4 regions of the Streptomyces sp. NPDC005393 genome follow, and region 3 is predicted to be linked to each of the others. Evidence: riboswitches for the same ligand, from Rfam matches in the RefSeq annotation. Region 3 holds a riboswitch; each other region holds the start of a gene.
What was found. A riboswitch is a leader RNA that binds a small molecule or an ion and turns the genes downstream of it on or off. The one in region 3 is predicted to bind cobalamin.
Positions count from the first base shown of each region.

Region 1: another riboswitch for cobalamin. It lies ahead of ABZS71_RS18150 (cobalamin biosynthesis protein); the one in region 3 lies ahead of cobN (cobaltochelatase subunit CobN).
Region 2: another riboswitch for cobalamin. It lies ahead of ABZS71_RS00795 (ribonucleoside-diphosphate reductase subunit alpha); the one in region 3 lies ahead of cobN (cobaltochelatase subunit CobN).
Region 4: another riboswitch for cobalamin. It lies ahead of metE (5-methyltetrahydropteroyltriglutamate--homocysteine S-methyltransferase); the one in region 3 lies ahead of cobN (cobaltochelatase subunit CobN).

Region 1 covers NZ_JBEXFG010000019.1:89,623-93,784, forward strand. Annotated here, with positions in the region: gene ABZS71_RS18145 (cobyric acid synthase) at 1-640, opposite strand, end outside; gene ABZS71_RS18150 (cobalamin biosynthesis protein) at 637-1,680, opposite strand; cobalamin riboswitch at 1,810-1,962, opposite strand; gene ABZS71_RS18155 (hypothetical protein) at 2,135-2,386, opposite strand; gene ABZS71_RS18160 (inorganic phosphate transporter) at 2,401-3,696, opposite strand; gene ABZS71_RS18165 (class II aldolase/adducin family protein) at 3,947-4,162, shown strand, end outside.
Region 2 covers NZ_JBEXFG010000001.1:163,516-167,677, forward strand. Annotated here, with positions in the region: gene ABZS71_RS00795 (ribonucleoside-diphosphate reductase subunit alpha) at 1-1,735, opposite strand, end outside; cobalamin riboswitch at 1,870-2,007, opposite strand; gene ABZS71_RS00800 (2-hydroxyacid dehydrogenase) at 2,340-3,386, opposite strand; partial or broken gene ABZS71_RS00805 (phosphoglycerate mutase family protein) at 3,481-3,636, shown strand; partial or broken gene ABZS71_RS00810 (GNAT family N-acetyltransferase) at 3,653-3,784, opposite strand; gene ABZS71_RS00815 (IPT/TIG domain-containing protein) at 3,762-4,162, shown strand, end outside.
Region 3 covers NZ_JBEXFG010000003.1:181,552-185,713, reverse strand. Annotated here, with positions in the region: gene cobN (cobaltochelatase subunit CobN) at 1-2,509, opposite strand, end outside; cobalamin riboswitch at 2,543-2,709, opposite strand; gene cobG (precorrin-3B synthase) at 2,768-4,162, shown strand, end outside; gene ABZS71_RS05315 (precorrin-8X methylmutase) at 4,162-4,162, shown strand, end outside.
Region 4 covers NZ_JBEXFG010000014.1:115,008-119,169, reverse strand. Annotated here, with positions in the region: gene ABZS71_RS15145 (histidine phosphatase family protein) at 1-76, shown strand, start outside; gene metE (5-methyltetrahydropteroyltriglutamate--homocysteine S-methyltransferase) at 162-2,483, opposite strand; cobalamin riboswitch at 2,645-2,834, opposite strand; gene ABZS71_RS15135 (S1 family peptidase) at 3,302-4,162, shown strand, end outside.

The DNA of each region.
Region 1 (4,162 bases), on a different contig from region 3:
CCAGACCGGGCTCCAGGAGCGTCACATCGCCGCGGAACTTGTTGACCATATAGGCGGCGATATGCCGCTGGTCCTGTGCCGACAGCAGCGCGGTCGTGCCGAAGAAGGACGCGAAGACGCCCCCGCGGTCGATATCGCCGACCACCACGACCGGCAGCCCGGCGGCCCGTGCGAGCCCCATGTTGACGATGTCGGTACGGCGCAGATTGATCTCGGCCGGGCTGCCCGCGCCCTCACAGATCACCGCGTCATGGGTGCGGCGCAGCTCCGCCAGGCACTCCGTGACAGTTCCGAGCAGCGCCTCGCGCCGCTCGCTGTGGTAGCCGCGGGCGCTCAGCTCGCCCACCGGCTTGCCCAGCAGCACCACTTGGCTGCTGCTGTCGCTTCCCGGCTTCAGCAGTACGGGGTTCATCAGGGCGCTGGGCTCGACGCGCGCGGCGGCGGCCTGCATGGCCTGGGCGCGCCCGATCTCCGCCCCGTCCCGGGTGACGAAGGAGTTGAGCGACATGTTCTGCGCCTTGAAGGGCGCCACGCGGACGCCCTTGCGCGCCAGCCACCGGCAGATACCCGCCGTGACCACGCTCTTGCCCGCGTCCGAGGTCGTCCCCGCGACCAGCAGGCCGTGGCCAGGCCCGGTCATCGGCGTGCCCTTTCGTTGTCGGGTGCGGGCCGGTGGGTGGGTTGTGCCCACCCGTCCCGCCCAGAGGGAACCTCCCAGCGGTAGCCGGGGGAGGAACGGCGGCCCACAACGGCTCTCGCCGCGATCGACGTCAGCAGCGCCAGGGCGCCGACGCGGCGCGACAGCCGCACCGCGCGGTCGATGTCCGTGATCTCCACGGCGCGCCCGCCGGAGTTGAGCACCGGCCGGTGCTCGACCCGGCCGCCGTACGCGAGGGTGCCGCCCAGCCGTACGCCGAGCGCGCCCGCGAAGGACGCCTCCACCGGGCCCGCGTTGGGGCTCGGATGGCGCCGTCCGTCCCGCCGCCAGGCGCGCCACGCGCCGCGCGGGTCGGCGCCCGCGAGGGTGGCCAGGGCCGCCGTAAGGCGCGCACCGGGCCAGCCGGCGGCGTCGTCCAGACGGGCCGCCGCCCAGCCGAACCGCCGGTAGCGCGGCGACTTGTGGCCCACCATGGCGTCCAGGGTGTTGACGGCGCGGAAGCCGATGAGCCCCGGCACTCCGCCCACGGCGCCCCACACCAGCGCGCCCACCACGGCATCGGAGGTGTTCTCGGCGACCGATTCGACGACCGCGCGGGCCATCTGCTGTCCGTCCAGCGCCTGCGGATCGCGTCCGCACAGATGCGGCAGCCGCTCCCTGGCGGTGGCGAGGTCCCCGGCGGCCAGCGCGTCGCCGACGGCCCGCGCCTCACGCCGGAGCGTCGTACCGCCCAGCACGGCCCAGGTGGCGGCGGCGGTCAGCGCGATGTCCGTCGTACGGGGCCCGGCAAGGGCCCGTACGGTACGCGTCAGCAGCGCGGCACCGGCGGCCGCGCCGCCCGCGCACAGCGCGGTGTGCAGGGCCCCGTGGCCGCGGTGGTCGCGCCACAGCCGCCGCTCGGCGGCCGCGGCGGCGCGCCCGAACGCGGCCACCGGATGACCGCGGCGCGGATCGCCCATGGCGAGGTCGCCGAGGAAGCCGAGGGCGGCGCCGCACGCGTACGAGGCGTGGTCGGCACGCATCCGTCAGCCCGCCGTCGCGCCTCGGCGCGGCGGCGTGCGGACAGGTGGGGCTGGCGGCGTTTCGGGGCCGGGCATGGCGGTATGTCCTCACTCAGGGTCCGCGCCCTGGCTCGACGTGACCGGCGGTGAGAGTCTCCTGGCTCCCGGATCCGCGGTTCTCCCGGCCTTCCAGCTCCGCATACGGACGAACCATATGGATGAGCCGTGACCCCATACAGGCGATGGGAGAGCGCTCCCCGGTGACAGTGGCGGGACCGCGCCGGATTCTCACCGGCTTCCTCTCCTGCCGCCGTTTGGCTCCGGAAGTCCACCATGGGCCGCGAATGGCCGTCAACTCGCATATGACCCGCGATGCGTGAGTGTGCCGAGGCCCACATGGACCGACCGCCGGTCGGTCGACGCTGGTCAGCGCCGCCGCCCGGCGGTCGGTGGGGTCGATGAGGACGTGCGGTCCTCAGGCGACGATCAGATAGATGCCGTACGCCACGACCGCGGCGCACAGCCCGAAGCAGGCGTACGCGGCGGTGCGGGCGGCCGCGGAGGCGCCGCCCGCCACCACCGCCGTGCCGACCGCGCCGTCGTGCGGCTGCGGCTGGTCACTCCGGGACGTTCCGACGATCCCCAGGGTGAAGACGCCCACCATGCCGACCGTCACCGCGAGGCTGATGCCGAAGACCTGGCCGAGTGCCGCCCAGTCGATGCTCATCTACGTAGCTCCCTTTAGCTGGTGGTGCTGGTCGCCGCGGCGGCGGGGGTGGGGGTGGTCTCCGTGGCGGGCGCCGCGGTGGGCTCCGGGACGCTCTCCGCGGTGGTGTCCGCGGTGGTCTCGGTAGTGGTCGCGGCACCCGCGGGCGGCGGGGCGACGGACCGCAGGGCGGCGGTGACGGCGCCCACCGGCTCGGCGGACGGCACTCCGACCTCGTTGACGTTGGTGTGGTCCACGGGCTTGCGGCGCGACAGCGCCCAGATCGCCCCGCAGGCCAGGACGGCCAGCACGGCGACCGCCGTGACTCCCCAGCTCCCCTGGTCGGCCAGCAGCGCCGCGCCGCCCGCGACGAGACCCGCGGCCGGCAGGGTCAGCACCCATGCGATGACCATGCGGCCCGCGGTCGACCAGTGCATCACCGCGCCCTTGCGGCCGACCCCCGCGCCCATCACGGCGCCGGAGCAGACCTGGGTGGTGGACAGCGCGAAGCCGATGTGGGAGGAGGCGAGGATGACGGTCGCGGCACCGGTCTGGGCGGCGAAGCCCTGCGGCGGCTGGATGTCGGTGATGCCCTTGCCCATGGTGCGGATGATGCGCCAGCCGCCCAGGTAGGTGCCGAGCGCGATGGCCAGGCCCGCGGAGACGATGACCCACAGCGGCGGGTCGGAGTCGGGCGCGACGACGCCGCCGGTGACCAGCGCCAGGGTGATCACACCCATCGTCTTCTGGGCGTCGTTGGTGCCGTGGGCGAGGGAGACCAGGGCGGCCGAGGCGATCTGGCCGGCGCGGTAGCCCTTCGCGGTGTCCTCGGGGGAGCGGTCGCGGCCCAGCCGGTAGGTGAGCCGGGTGGCGGCCAACGTGGCGATTCCGGCCACGATCGGCGCGGCGACGGCGGGGATCAGGACCTTCATGACGATCGCGTCGCCGTTGACCCCCTGCAGGCCGACGGAGGCCACCGTGGCGCCGATGAGGCCGCCGAAGAGAGCGTGCGAGGAGCTGGAGGGGAGCCCGGCGAGCCAGGTCACCAGATTCCAGAGGATCGCGCCGACCAGACCCGCGAAGATCACTTCGGGTCGGATGCCGGAATTCTCGTCGACGATCCCTCCGGAGATGGTCTTGGCGACCTCCACGGACAGGAACGCGCCGACGAGATTGAGGACCGCCGACATCGCCACCGCCACCCGGGGACCGAGTGCTCCCGTGGAGATGGTGGTGGCCATGGCGTTGGCGGTGTCGTGGAAGCCGTTCGTAAAGTCGAACACCAAGGCCGTGATGATCACGATCCCGATGAGAAGCGTGATGTGTTCCATACACCCGGTCAATCAGTTCGAAGGTTCGGTATCAGCACGGTGAACGTAAGGAAACTGGATGAACGGAAGGTGAACTGAGGCGGGCGTCATGGTGACGCGCGGGCGAGAGTGCGGCGCCGGTCCGACTCTCGCCGTACTTCCGTACGTCATACGGGGTTTGAGGGGCGTACCCGAAGGGCCGATAAGGACCCCGCCCCGCCATGTCCTCGGCCCCGGCCGCCTGGCAGGATCGGACCCCGGAGGTGAGGGCGTGACGGAGTCGCGATCCCCACAGCGGCCGCGGCTGACCCGGCCCCTGCGGCAGGCGTGGGCCCAGGTGGTCCGGACGGCCCGCAGAACCACGGCCGACGGCCTCGTCGTCGGCACTTCGGGCAATGTCTCGGCGCGGGTCGGCGACACCGTCCTGGTGACCCCGAGCGGCCTCCCCTACGACCGGCTCGGCCCGCGCGACGCGGTCGGCGTGGAT
Region 2 (4,162 bases), on a different contig from region 3:
CGGTGCGCGTCGCGGACCAGGCCGGATGCGGGCCGTGGCGCTCGGCGAGCTCACAGGACGCCTCGTAGGCGGCGAGCATGATGCGCTCGGAGATCCGCGTGGAGAGCTTCTTCGCCTCGGGGGAGTCGAAGGGCAGCCGCAGCCGGAAGAAGACGTCCTGCAGCCCCATCAGGCCGAGTCCCACCGGCCGCCAGCGGGAGTTGGAGGCCCCGGCCTCTTCCGTGGGGTAGAAGTTGATGTCCACCACGCGGTCGAGGAAGGTCACGGCGGTACGGACCGTGGCGTCCAGCCGCTCCCAGTCCATGCCCTCTTCCCCGTCGCCGGCGTCCTTGCCGAGGTGTGCCGCGAGGTTGACCGAGCCCAGGTTGCACACGGCGGTCTCGCCGTCGTCCGTGACCTCCAGGATCTCGGTGCAGAGGTTGGAGGAGTGGACGACCTTGCCGGGCTCGGCGGTCTGGTTCGCGGTGCGGTTGGCGGCGTCCTTGAACGTCATCCAGCCGTTGCCGGTCTGCGCGAGGGTGCGCATCATCCGGGCGTACAGCTGGCGCGCCGGGATCTGCTTGAGCGCCCGCCCCTCGGCCTCGGCCTTCCGGTACGCGGCGTCGAACTCCTCGCCCCACAGGTCCACCAGCTCGGGCGCGTCGACCGGCGAGAACAGCGACCAGTCGGCGTCCGCCTCGACCCGGCGCATGAACTCGTCCGGGATCCAGTGCGCGATGTTGAGGTTGTGGGTGCGGCGGGCCTCCTCGCCCGTGTTGTCCCGCAGCTCCAGGAACTCCTCGATGTCCGCGTGCCAGGTCTCCAGATAGACGCAGGCGGCGCCCTTGCGCCGGCCTCCCTGGTTGACGGCCGCCACGGAGGCGTCGAGCGTCCGCAGAAACGGCACGATGCCGTTGGAGTGGCCGTTGGTGCCCCGGATCAGCGAACCGCGCGCACGGATGCGGGAGTACGACAGCCCGATGCCGCCCGCGTGCTTGGAGAGCCGTGCGACCTGGTGGTAGCGGTTGTAGATCGAGTCGAGCTCGTCCAGCGGGGAGTCCAGCAGATAGCAGGAGGACATCTGCGGATGGCGGGTGCCGGAGTTGAACAGCGTGGGGGAGCTGGGCAGATACGACAGCGTGCTGGTCAGCCGGTACAGCTCGGCCACATCGGCGAGGGCCCGCTCGGACCCGTCCTCGGCGAGCCCGCAGGCCACCCGGAGCAGGAAATGCTGCGGGGTCTCGATCACCTGACGGGTGATCGGGTGGCGCAGCAGATAGCGGCTGTGCAGGGTGCGCAGCCCGAAGTAGCCGAAGCGGTTGTCGGCGCCGTCGGCGAGCGCCTGGTCCACCAGCGCGTCCAGCCGGGCGGCGTGCGTGGCCACGAACTCGGCGGTGGAGTCGGCGATCAGGCCCTCGTGGTGGCCCACCCGGACGGAGGCGGAGAAGGAGACCGAGCCCTGCCCGGCCGCCTCCTCCGTGATCGCGAGGGCCAGCAGCCGCGCGGCCAGCCGTGAGTACTCCGGCTCTTCGGCGATCAGCCCGGCCGCCGCCTCGATCGCCAGAGTGCGCAACTCCGCCTCGTCCGAGCCGGGATGGCGGCCGCGCAGGGCGGCGGCCGCGACCTTGCCGGGGTCGGTGGCGGGAAGATCGGCGGTGAGGCCGGTCAGGGTCCGCAGCAGGGCGGTCCCGGGCGCGTCGGTCACTGCCTGAGAAGCCGTTGCCTCTGAAACCGGATCCGCGGGCGCGATGGTCACTGAAGTGCTCTCCCTCGCTCGGCTGGGGGCCAGGAGGGCGGTGCGCGACGGTCGCGTACGGGCATGCCGATTCCGCACTCGCGTACGGAGGCACACCGCGCAGCGTCCATCGAACCCAACCCGCGAGGCCCGGACGTATGCAGACGGCCGTCGGCAGGTCCTCGGACTCGCGGGTACGCATAAAGCGCACACGTACACCGTTGCGGGACAGTTCCGGATTCCCACCGGATTCCCCTGCGGCGACAGCGAGCACGAGCATACATCTTGTGTCGGCCGACGCACGTGCCCCCACATCTTGTGTCGTGAGGTGAGGAGTTTCGTATAAATGTGCTAGTGCGTTCCCGGCGCTGCCCGTGACCTGGGGCCCGTGTTCCGCCATCCGGCGAAAGCCCGGGCGAGGCGGGCGCGGTCGTCGGCGTAGCCGCTTTCGAAGGTCTCGCGGTGGTCCCGACGCGGTCCGACAGTACGCGAATCGGCCTGCCGGTGTGGTGTGTCGACCGGGTCGCCGGGCGACCGCGCCGCACCCCGCGCCCCCACTTCGGGGCTCGGCGGGGACGCGCACCGGGCGGCCGATCACATCCGCGAACAACTGGGAACCGTCAGCTCACCGCTTGCTGCCCTCCGTGGCCTCGGGGTTGGCAAGGTGGTGAAGCCTCTCGCCGCGTGCGTAGCGGCCGACCTCGGCGGCGGTGACGGCGGCGGCGCGGTGGGCGGTCTGCCGGGTGGCGCCGGCCAGATGCGGGGTGGTGACGACGTTCGGCGCGGAGTACAGCGGCCAGTCGGCGGGCGGCGGTTCGATGTCGTATACATCCAAGGCGAGGGCGCCGAGGCGGCCGGTGCGCAGCGCCTCGGGCAGCGGGGCGTAGTCGAGCAGCCCGCCGCTCGCGGTGTTCACGAGGACCGCGCCGGGCCGCATCCGCGCGAGCCGGCCCGCGTCGAGGAGATGGCGGGTCTCGGCGGTCAGCCGGGCGTGCAGGCTCACGATCTCGCTGCGCACGAGGAGTTCGTCGAGCTTGACGGGTTCGACGCCGTCGGCGCGGGCGGCCTCGCCGTCCGTGTACGGGTCCGCGATCAGCACCCGGGCGCCGAAGGCGCGCAGCACCCGGGCGACGATCCGGCCGACGGCCCCGTAGCCGATCAGGCCGACGGTCGCGCCGTCCAGCTCGCCGCCGGCCTCCTGGTACGCGGAGAGGTCACCGGGCCAGCGGCCGGCGCGCAGCTCGGCGTGGGCGGTGGGGATCCGGCGCATCGCGGCGAGCATCATGCCGATCGTGAACTCGGCGGCGGCGACGGCGTTACGGCCCGGGGCGAAGCTCACGGCGACGCCCGCGCGGGCCGCGGCCACCAGGTCGACATTGACCGGGCCGTCGCGGGCGACCGCGACCATGCGCAGCTCGGGGCGGGCGGCGAACACCCGCTCGGTGAAGGGCGCCGTCTGTGTCACACACACCTCGGCATCGAGGAGCGCCTCGATCAGCTGCTCCTCGGTGCCGCTCGCCTCGCTCACCCCGTCCACGGGGCCGAAGGGCTCGTGCGGCCACGGAAGCGTCAGCTCGCCGATGTCCAAACCGTCCGGGTCCAGCTGATCGAGGAGGGCCGCCGCGATCAGCTCGGGCGTGATGAAGTGGTCTCCGGCGGCGAGGACGCGCATGGGTGGCCTTCCTTCGGCGTTCCATCACATGAGCGATGCTCGATTTAACACCTTGGACTTGATGAGGCAATGGCCGACGCGTGGGAGGCGCCGGATGACCGCCCGACTGCTGCTCGTACGCCACGGCGAGACCGTGTGGCACGCGGAGAACCGGTATGCCGGAATCTCCGACAGCGCCCTGACGGAGCGGGGATACCGGCAGGCCCAGGCGCTCGCCCGCTGGGCCGAGGGCCGCGCCATCGGCGCGGTGGTACCCACAGCGGCGCGATGCCCGGTATCGGCTCCCAGTCGCGCTCCGGCGCGCGGACGAAGCCCAGCCGCCCGTAGAGCCGGTGAGCGGCCGTCATCGACTGCTGGCTGCAGATCACGATCCCCGTGAGCCCGAGCCCCCGGGCCCGGCACCGCGTCCGCCGCGACCAGCACCTCGGCCTGCTCGGCCCGCCGCCGGGCGTCGCGCGGCCGCCGTTGCTGCTGTCCGTGGTGCCCAACTCGGACCCCGCCGCCGGTGGGAACCTCGTCCAGCTGAACGGGCAGAACCTGCGCAACGTCATCAGTGTGACCTTCGGCGGCGTGCCCGCCCAGATCGCCAGCCAGAGCAGTTCCGGTGGCGGCGGCTGGGGTCGTGACTGGGACGGCGGCTGGGGCGGCGGTGGCTGGCCCGGAGGCGGCTGGTCGGGGAATCCCACCAACGACGTCGTCGTGGTGATAGCCCCGCCGCACGCGCCCGGGTCCGTCCAGGTCCTCGTCACCACCACCGTCGGCACCAGCAACAGCCA
Region 3 (4,162 bases):
CGAGCGCCTGGCCGGTCTCCCAGGCCAGCCGGCTGGGCACCGCCTTGGGGTCGACCGAGTAGAAGTTACGGCCCGTCGGCAGGACGTTGACCAGTCCGCGCAGCGGCGAGCCGGACGGGCCGGCGGGGACGAAGCCGCCGCTGAGCGCGTGGACGGCGTGGTCGATCTCGTCCGTGGTGGCGGCGAGGCGCGGTACGACCTCGCGGGCGGCGAAGTCCAGGATCGCGGTGACCGGGGCGCGCTGCTCCTCGGGCAGCCCGAGGGCGGCCTTCCGGGCGGCCTCCGGGGCCCACTCGGCGTCCTCCATCGCCTGGACGAGCGCGCGGGCGCGCTCCTCGGCCGCGTCGGCGCCGGTGCGGGTGGCGGCCGACTCGTCGAGGCCGAGCGCCTCGCGCAGCCCGGGAAGGGCCGTCGTACCGCCCCAGATCTGACGGGCGCGCAGAATGGCCAGGACGAGGTTGACGCGCCCGGGCCCGGTCGGGGCGGCGCCGAGGACATGCAGTCCGTCGCGTATCTGGGCGTCCTTGACCTCGCACAGCCAGCCGTCGACATGCAGGAGGAAGTCGTCGAAGCCGTCGTCGTCCGGCCGGGCCTCCAGGCCCAGGTCGTGGTCGAGCCTGGCGGCCTGGATCAGGGTCCAGATCTGGGCGCGGATGGCGGGGAGTTTGGCCGGGTCCATCGCGGAGATGGCGGCGTACTCGTCGAGCAGCTGCTCCAGCCGCGCGATGTCACCGTAGGACTCGGCGCGGGCCATCGGCGGTACGAGGTGGTCGACCAGGGTGGCGTGGGCGCGGCGCTTGGCCTGGGTGCCCTCGCCCGGGTCGTTGACCAGGAACGGGTAGATCAGCGGCAGATCGCCGAGCGCGGCGTCGGGGCCGCAGGCGGCGGACAGGGCCGCGTTCTTGCCCGGCAGCCACTCCAGATTGCCGTGCTTGCCCAGGTGCACCATGGCGTCGGCGCCGAAGCCGCCGTCCGCCCGGGGCGTGGCCATCCAGCGGTAGGCGGCCAGATAGTGGTGCGAGGGCGGCAGATCGGGGTCGTGGTAGATGGCGATGGGGTTCTCGCCGAAGCCGCGCGGCGGCTGGATGACGACCAGGAGGTTGGCACGGCGCAGCGCGGCGAGGACGATCTCGCCCTCGGGGTCGCGGCTGCTGTCCACGAACATCGCGCCGGGCGGCGGACCCCAGTGCTCCTCGACCGCGTCGCGCAGCTCCCGCGGCAGCGTGGCGTACCAGCGGCGGTAGTCGGCGGCCGGGATGCGGACCGGGTTGGCGGCCAGCTGCTCCTCGGTGAGCCAGTCCTGGTCATGGCCGCCCGCCTCGATGAGGGCATAGATCAGCTCGTCGCCATTGCCGGAGGCCAGGCCCGGGACCGCGTTTGGCCCGTCCTCGGGGCCGAAATCGTAGCCCTCGGCGCGCAGCCGGCGCAGCAGGGCGACGGCGCTCGCCGGGGTGTCGAGGCCGACGGCGTTGCCGATCCGGGAGTGCTTGGTGGGGTAGGCGGAGAGGACGAGCGCGAGGCGCTTGTCGGCCGCGGGGATGTGGCGCAGCCGGGCGTGTCGTATCGCGATGCCCGCGACGCGCGCGGCGCGCTCGGGGTCGGCGGCATAGACCGGCAGACCGTCCGCGTCGACCTCCTTGAAGGAGAACGGCACGGTGATGAGCCGTCCGTCGAACTCCGGGACGGCCACCTGGGTGGCGGCGTCCAGCGGCGACAGGCCCTCGTCGTTCTCCTCCCATACGGCGCGCGAGCTGGTCAGGCACAGCGCCTGGAGGACGGGTACGTCGAGCGCGGCGAGCGCGCCCGCGTCCCACGCCTCGTCGTCGCCGCCCGCGGACGCCTCGGCGGGCCGGGTGCCGCCGGCCGCGAGGACGGTGGTGACGACCGCGTCGGCCGGGCCGAGGGCCTCGATCAACTCGGGCTCGGGGGCGCGCAGGGAGGCGACGAACAGCGGCAGCGGTCGGCCCCCCGCGTCCTCCACGGCCTGGCACAGGGCCTCGACGAAAGCGGTGTTGCCGCTCATGTGGTGGGCGCGGTAATAGAGCACGGCGATGGTCGGGCCGGTCGTCGTCCGCGCGGTGCGCTCCAGCGGACCCCAGGTGGGGGCGGGCGCGGGCGGATCGAAGCCATGGCCGGTGAGCAGCACGGTGTCGGAGAGGAACCGGGCCAGCTGGGCCAGGTTGGCGGGCCCGCCGTGGGCGAGATAGGCGTGGGCCTCGGCGGCGATCCCGACCGGGACCGTGGACGCCTCCATGAGCTGGGCGTCAGGGGCCTGTTCACCGGTGAGGACGACAACCGGGCGGTCCCCGGCGAGCAGCGTGTCGAGCCCCTCCTGCCAGGCGCGGACGCCGCCGAGAAGCCGGACGACGACGAGTTGGACGCCGTCGAGGAGGCCGGGGAGGTCATCGAGTGCGAGCCGGGCCGGGTTGGCGAGGCGGTACGGCACCGGGCCCGTGGCGGCACGCGCACTGAGCAGGTCGGTGTCGGACGTCGACAGCAGCAGGATCATGCGCAGCGCGCCTTCCTCGGGGTCCGCGCCCCGGGCGGGTTGGAAGACGGCGGGAGTTCCTGGCTCGCCCGGCCGCTGCCGTACCGACAGCCACCGTGCTCACAGTGGCGGGACCGCGCCGGATTCGCACCGGCTTCCTCCCCTTGACGCCGTCTTGTGCGTCCGGCGGGCCGGGACGACCCACCGCTGAGCATAGTAAGCGTTGCTGACCTGGCAGGGGACGGAGAGGGCTGGTCGATCGTCGGTATGCTCGCCGCCATGCCCCTTCCCCCGACCACCGTCCCACCTGGGAATGAAGCGCCCTCCGGCCGCCGGAGCGGGCCCGATGACGCCTGCCCGGGGGCGTTGCGGCTGCACACGGCGGACGATGGCGCGCTGGCCCGTATCCGAGTGCCGGCAGGCTTGCTGACGGCCCGTCAGGCGGACGCGCTGACAGGAGTGGCCGAGGAGCTGGGGGACGGCCGGCTGGACATCACCTCCCGGGGCAACCTGCAGGTACGCGGCCTGGACGCGGGGTGCGGCACGGAGCTGGCGGCCCGGCTGCGGGCGGCCGGACTGCTTCCGTCGGACCGGCACGACCGGGTGCGCAACATCGTGGCGTCGCCGCTGTGCGGGCTGGACGGCGCGGGGCATGCGGATGCGGCGGCGTGGGCACGGGAGTTGGACGCGGCGCTGTGCGACGAGACGTCGGGCGAGTTGTCCGCCTTGTCGGGCCGTTTCCTGTTCGCGCTGGACGACGGGCGCGGCGATGTGGCCGCCTTGGGCGCGGATGTGACATTGATCGCAACGCCGGACGGCGGGGCCGTGCTGCGGATGCCCGCTCCGGCGTGTCGCGGTGGCGGGGCGGACGGTCACAACACGCCGGGCGGCGACGCCGAGCTGAGAGTGCGGGCCGGCGATGCGCCGCGCGCGGCCGCGCTGGCCGCCGTGGAGTTCCTGGCGGGAATGCGCGAGAGCGGCAGCCGGGCGTGGCGTGTACGGGAGCTCCCGGCGCAACACGCCGTGACGGCCGACCGGTTGGCGGCGCGACTCGCCAACGCGGGCATCGAAACGGTACGTACCGCACATAAGGGCCCCGAGCCCAAGGGCTCGGACGCTTCGGGGCCGCGCCCCGCGCCGGGGCTGGTGGCCGGGCCGGACGGGCGCCGCGCCGTGTCCGTCGCCGTCCCGCTCGGCCGGGTGAGCGCGGCCCAGTGGCGGCTGCTCGCCACGCTCGCCTCCCGGGGCGGGTCGGGCGAGCTGCGTGTGACACCCTGGCGCGGCGTGGTGCTCCCGGGGTTCTCCCCGGACGGCGGCCGGGCCGCGTCGCACGAGCTGTCCGACGCCGGGCTCGTGACCGAGCCGGACTCCCCGTGGCTCGGCGTCGGTGCGTGCACCGGACGTCCCGGCTGCGCCAAGTCCCTTGCCAATGTGCGTGCCGACGCGGAGCGCGCGGTGGCGGGTGACCGTCGTCCGGGTTCGCTGCCGGTGTACTTCTCCGGCTGTGAGCGGCGCTGCGGCCACCCCGGCGGCCGCTGGGTGGACGCGCTGGCGACCGGCGCGGGCTACCGGGTCACCGTACGGGACACGCCGGAGGCGGACAGCGCGGACCTGCGCGTGGATGTGACAGCAGAGCAGGTGGCCGACGCCGTGGCGGCGGCCCGGGGAACGAGA
Region 4 (4,162 bases), on a different contig from region 3:
GACCGCGACCGAGCTCAGCGGCCGCTCGGGACGGTGGAATCTGCGCTGCGGTCGGCCGCTGGCCGCGTCGCGGTAAGGGGCCGGGGGCCGCCGCGAGCACACGCGCCCGCGACGGCCCCCAGGCGCCCCGCCCTCAGGACTCAGGACTCAGGACTCATGAGTCAGGACGCGGTGCCGTCCAGCACGGCCCGTACCTCCCTCGCGGCGGCCACCATGTGCTTGAGCGACGTACGGACCTCGGGCCAGCCGCGGGTCTTCAGCCCGCAGTCCGGGTTGACCCAGAGCCGCTCGGGCGGGATGGCCTCGAGCCCCCTGCGCAGCAGGGCGGCCGCCTCCTCGGCGCTCGGTACCCGGGGGGAGTGGATGTCGTAGACACCGGGGCCGACCTCGCGCGGATAGCCGGCCTCGGCCAGCTCCCCGGCCACCTGCATATGCGACCGCGCCGCCTCCAGGCTGATGACATCGGCGTCGAGGTCGTCGATGGCCTGGAGGATGTCGCCGAACTCGGCGTAGCACATATGGGTGTGGATCTGGGTGTCCGGGCGCACCCCCGCCGTGGTGAGCCGGAACGCCTCGGTGGCCCAGGCCAGATACCCGGGGCGGCCGGCGGCGCGCAGCGGCAGGGTTTCGCGCAGGGCGGGCTCGTCGACCTGGATGACCGAGGTCCCGGCCGCCTCCAGGTCGGCCACCTCGTCGCGCAGCGCCAGCGCGACCTGGCGGGCGGTCTCGGCGAGCGGCTGGTCGTCGCGGACGAAGGACCAGGCGAGCATGGTGACCGGGCCGGTGAGCATGCCCTTGACCGGACGGTCGGTGAGGGACTGGGCGTAGGCCGTCCAGCGCACCGTCATCGGCTCCGGGCGGGAGATGTCGCCGGCCAGGATCGGCGGGCGGACGTAGCGGGTGCCGTAGGACTGGACCCAGCCGTGCCGGGTGGCGAGATATCCGGTGAGCCGCTCGGCGAAGTACTGGACCATGTCGTTGCGTTCGGGCTCGCCGTGCACCAGGACATCGAGTCCGGCCTTCTCCTGGAAGGAGACCACCTCGCGGATCTCGGCTTCGATCCGCTCCTCGTAACCGGCGGTGCCGATCCGCCCGGCCCGCAGATCGGCGCGGGCGGTGCGCAGTTCGGCCGTCTGCGGGAAGGAGCCGATGGTGGTCGTCGGCAGCTGCGGCAGCCGCAGCCGGTCGCGCTGGGCGGCGACCCGCTCGGCGTACGGCCGTGAGCGGCGGGCGTCGGCCCCGGTGACGGCCTGGGCGCGGGCGCGTACGGCCGGGTCGCGGGTCAGCGCGGAGCCGGCCCGGGAGGCCAGATCGGCGCGGTTGGCGGCGAGTTGCGCGGCGATGGTGTCCGTACCGTCGCTCAGCCCGCGGGCGAGGGTGACGATCTCGGCCGTCTTCTGCCGGGCGAACGCCAGCCAGCGGGCGATCTGCGGATCCACCTCGCGCTCGACCGTCGCGTCCAGCGGGACATGCAGCAGGGAGCAGGACGCGGCCACATCCACCCGGCCCGCGAGACCGAGCAGGGTGCCGAGGGTGGACAGCGACGCCGACAGGTCGTTGATCCACACATTGCGGCCGTCCACGACGCCCGCGACCAGGCGCTTCCCCGGCAGCCCGCCGGCCGCGGCGAGATCGTCGAGGTTGGCCGAAGCAGGCCCGGTGAAGTCGAGCGCCAGCCCCTCGACCGGCGCCTTGGCCAGCACCGGCAGGGCCTCGCCGAGCCGGTCGAAGTACGAGGCGACCAGCAGCTTGGGCCGGTCGGTGAGGGCGCCCAGCTCACGGCAGGCGCGGGCGGCGGCGTTCAGCTCGGCCGCCGTGCGGTCCTGGACCAGCGCCGGCTCATCCAGCTGGACCCACTCGGCGCCGGCCGCCCGCAGATCGGCCAGCACCTCCGCGTACACCGGAATCAGCCGGTCCAGGAGGGTGAGCGGTACGAACGAGCCGTCCACTCCGGGTGCGGGCTTGGCGAGCAGCAGATAGGTGACCGGGCCGACCAGCACCGGGCGGGGGGTGTGGCCGAGCGCGACCGCCTCCCTCAACTCGGCCACCTGCTTTGCGGAGTCGGCGCGGAAGACGGTGTCGGGGCCGAGCTCGGGCACCAGATAGTGGTAGTTGGTGTCGAACCACTTGGTCATCTCCAGCGGCGCCACCTCCCGGGTGCCGCGCGCCATCGCGAAGTAGCCGTCCAGCGGATCGGCCTCGACGGCGGCGCGGTGGCGGTCGGGGACGGCGCCGACCATGACGCTGGTGTCCAGCACATGGTCGTACATCGAGAAGTCGCCGGTGGGCACCTCGTGCAGACCGGCGTCGGCCAGCTGCCGCCAGGTGGTACGGCGCAGGCCCGCCGCTGTCTCCCGGAGGGCCTCGGCGGTGACCCGGCCCTTCCAGTACCCCTCGACGGCCTTCTTCAGCTTCCGGTCCGGCCCCTGGCGGGGGTAGCCGTACACGGTGGCCCTGGCCGCCGCCGTCGCGTGCGTTGTCACGGAACTCTCCTTCGCGAGCACTCGTCATGAGCTCCCGGGGACCGGGCACAGGGCGCGAAGGGATGGCGCGGACCCCGGAAACACCGCATGGTGCCCGCCCGCGCCGCCGACCCGCCCTCGAGGTCACCGAGAGACCGCGCGCGTCCGACGCGCACGGGCAGTGGCAGGTCTTCGGACTCGCGGGCGCGCCTCGTGTCCCCACGAGGCATCTACTGGCCGTCGCTTCCCAGACCCGGCTGCCGGGCCCAGTGCGTATGACGGCGGTCGTTCCCGCTCACCGCTGCGGGGCAGTCCCGGATTCCCACCGGGTTCCCTCTTACGACGCGCCTGCCTGGCGGACAGGGCGAACCAGCTGCACGGCCCAGACTAGGCGCTCACCCCGGTCCCGGGAAACCGGTTCGGTGGCCGGGCGGTCCGTCGCGCTCATCGCGTTCGTCGTAACGAAACGATCTCTCCGATGGCGCGCCCCCATCGGATGGACTTCTGTGACGTGATGGCGTTACCCACGGCCAAGCCCCGCCCCGCCCTCGCGATCGTCTGCGCCGCCGCCGCGATGGCGACGCTCCGCGTGCCACGCACTGCCCGCGCGACGCCGGGTCCGCGCCCTTGAGCCGGGCGACCGCGAGATCGACAGTCTGCCCGTGCACAGCGACTACGACGGTCCGGGCCTCGACCGGATCTGCTTCCACCAGCGCGTCCCGCGCATTCCGTAGACGCCCGCCGCCCGCGGTGAGCGCGACGCCGGTTCCGCCCGTATGAGGGAGAGGGTCTTCACCGTCCGAGGCCCCGGGGCTGGATCGACGTAAGGAGGCAGGGTGGTGAAGCACATGCGGCGAGGTGGACGCCGACTCGTACGGTTCGCGGCCGTCGGGGCGTTGGTCTGCGGCGGCGTGATGGTCGCGCAGTCCGCACCGGGTGCATCGGGATCGGCTCACGGGGCGACCGGAGACGGCACGCACGTCCTGGGGGCGCGGAGCGACGATCTGGGCGGGCGTCTGGTGTCCCGGCTCGGCACCTCCCGTACGGCGGGCAACTGGATCGGCTCCGACGGGCGCCCGGTGGTCGCGGTGACCGACGCGGACGCGGCGGCCGAGGTCAGCCGGGCGGGGGCGAAGGCCAAGCGGGTGCGGTACAGCATGAATGAGCTGGACTCCGCCACCGAGACGCTGCGCTCGGCGCCCCGGGTGGCGGGCACCGCGTGGATGGTGGACCCCGCGTCCAACAAGGTGGTGGTGCTCGGCGACAGCACCGTCCCCGCCGCCCGCTGGTCACGGATGAAGGACCTCGGCGCGCGGGTGGGCAGCGAGGTGAGCATGGAGCGGACGACGGGCTCCTTCACCACCAGGACCGCCGGCGCCGCCCCGATCTTCACCAACGGCAGCCGCTGCTCCGCCGGTTTCAATGTCACCAACGGCCAGACCGGCTTCATCCTGACGGCGGGTCACTGCGGGCCCACCGGCACCCCCTGGTTCACCGACACCTCGGGATCCACGAACATCGGGACCACGGTCCAAAGCAGCTTCCCCGGCAATGACTTCTCGCTGGTGCGGTACGACAACCGCTCGCTCGACCAGAGCAGCGTCCTGGACGTCGGCAACGGTCAGGCGGTGCGGGTCACCGGGGTCGGCGACCCCGTCGTGGGCCAGGAGGTCTTCCGCAGCGGCAGCACCTCCGGGCTG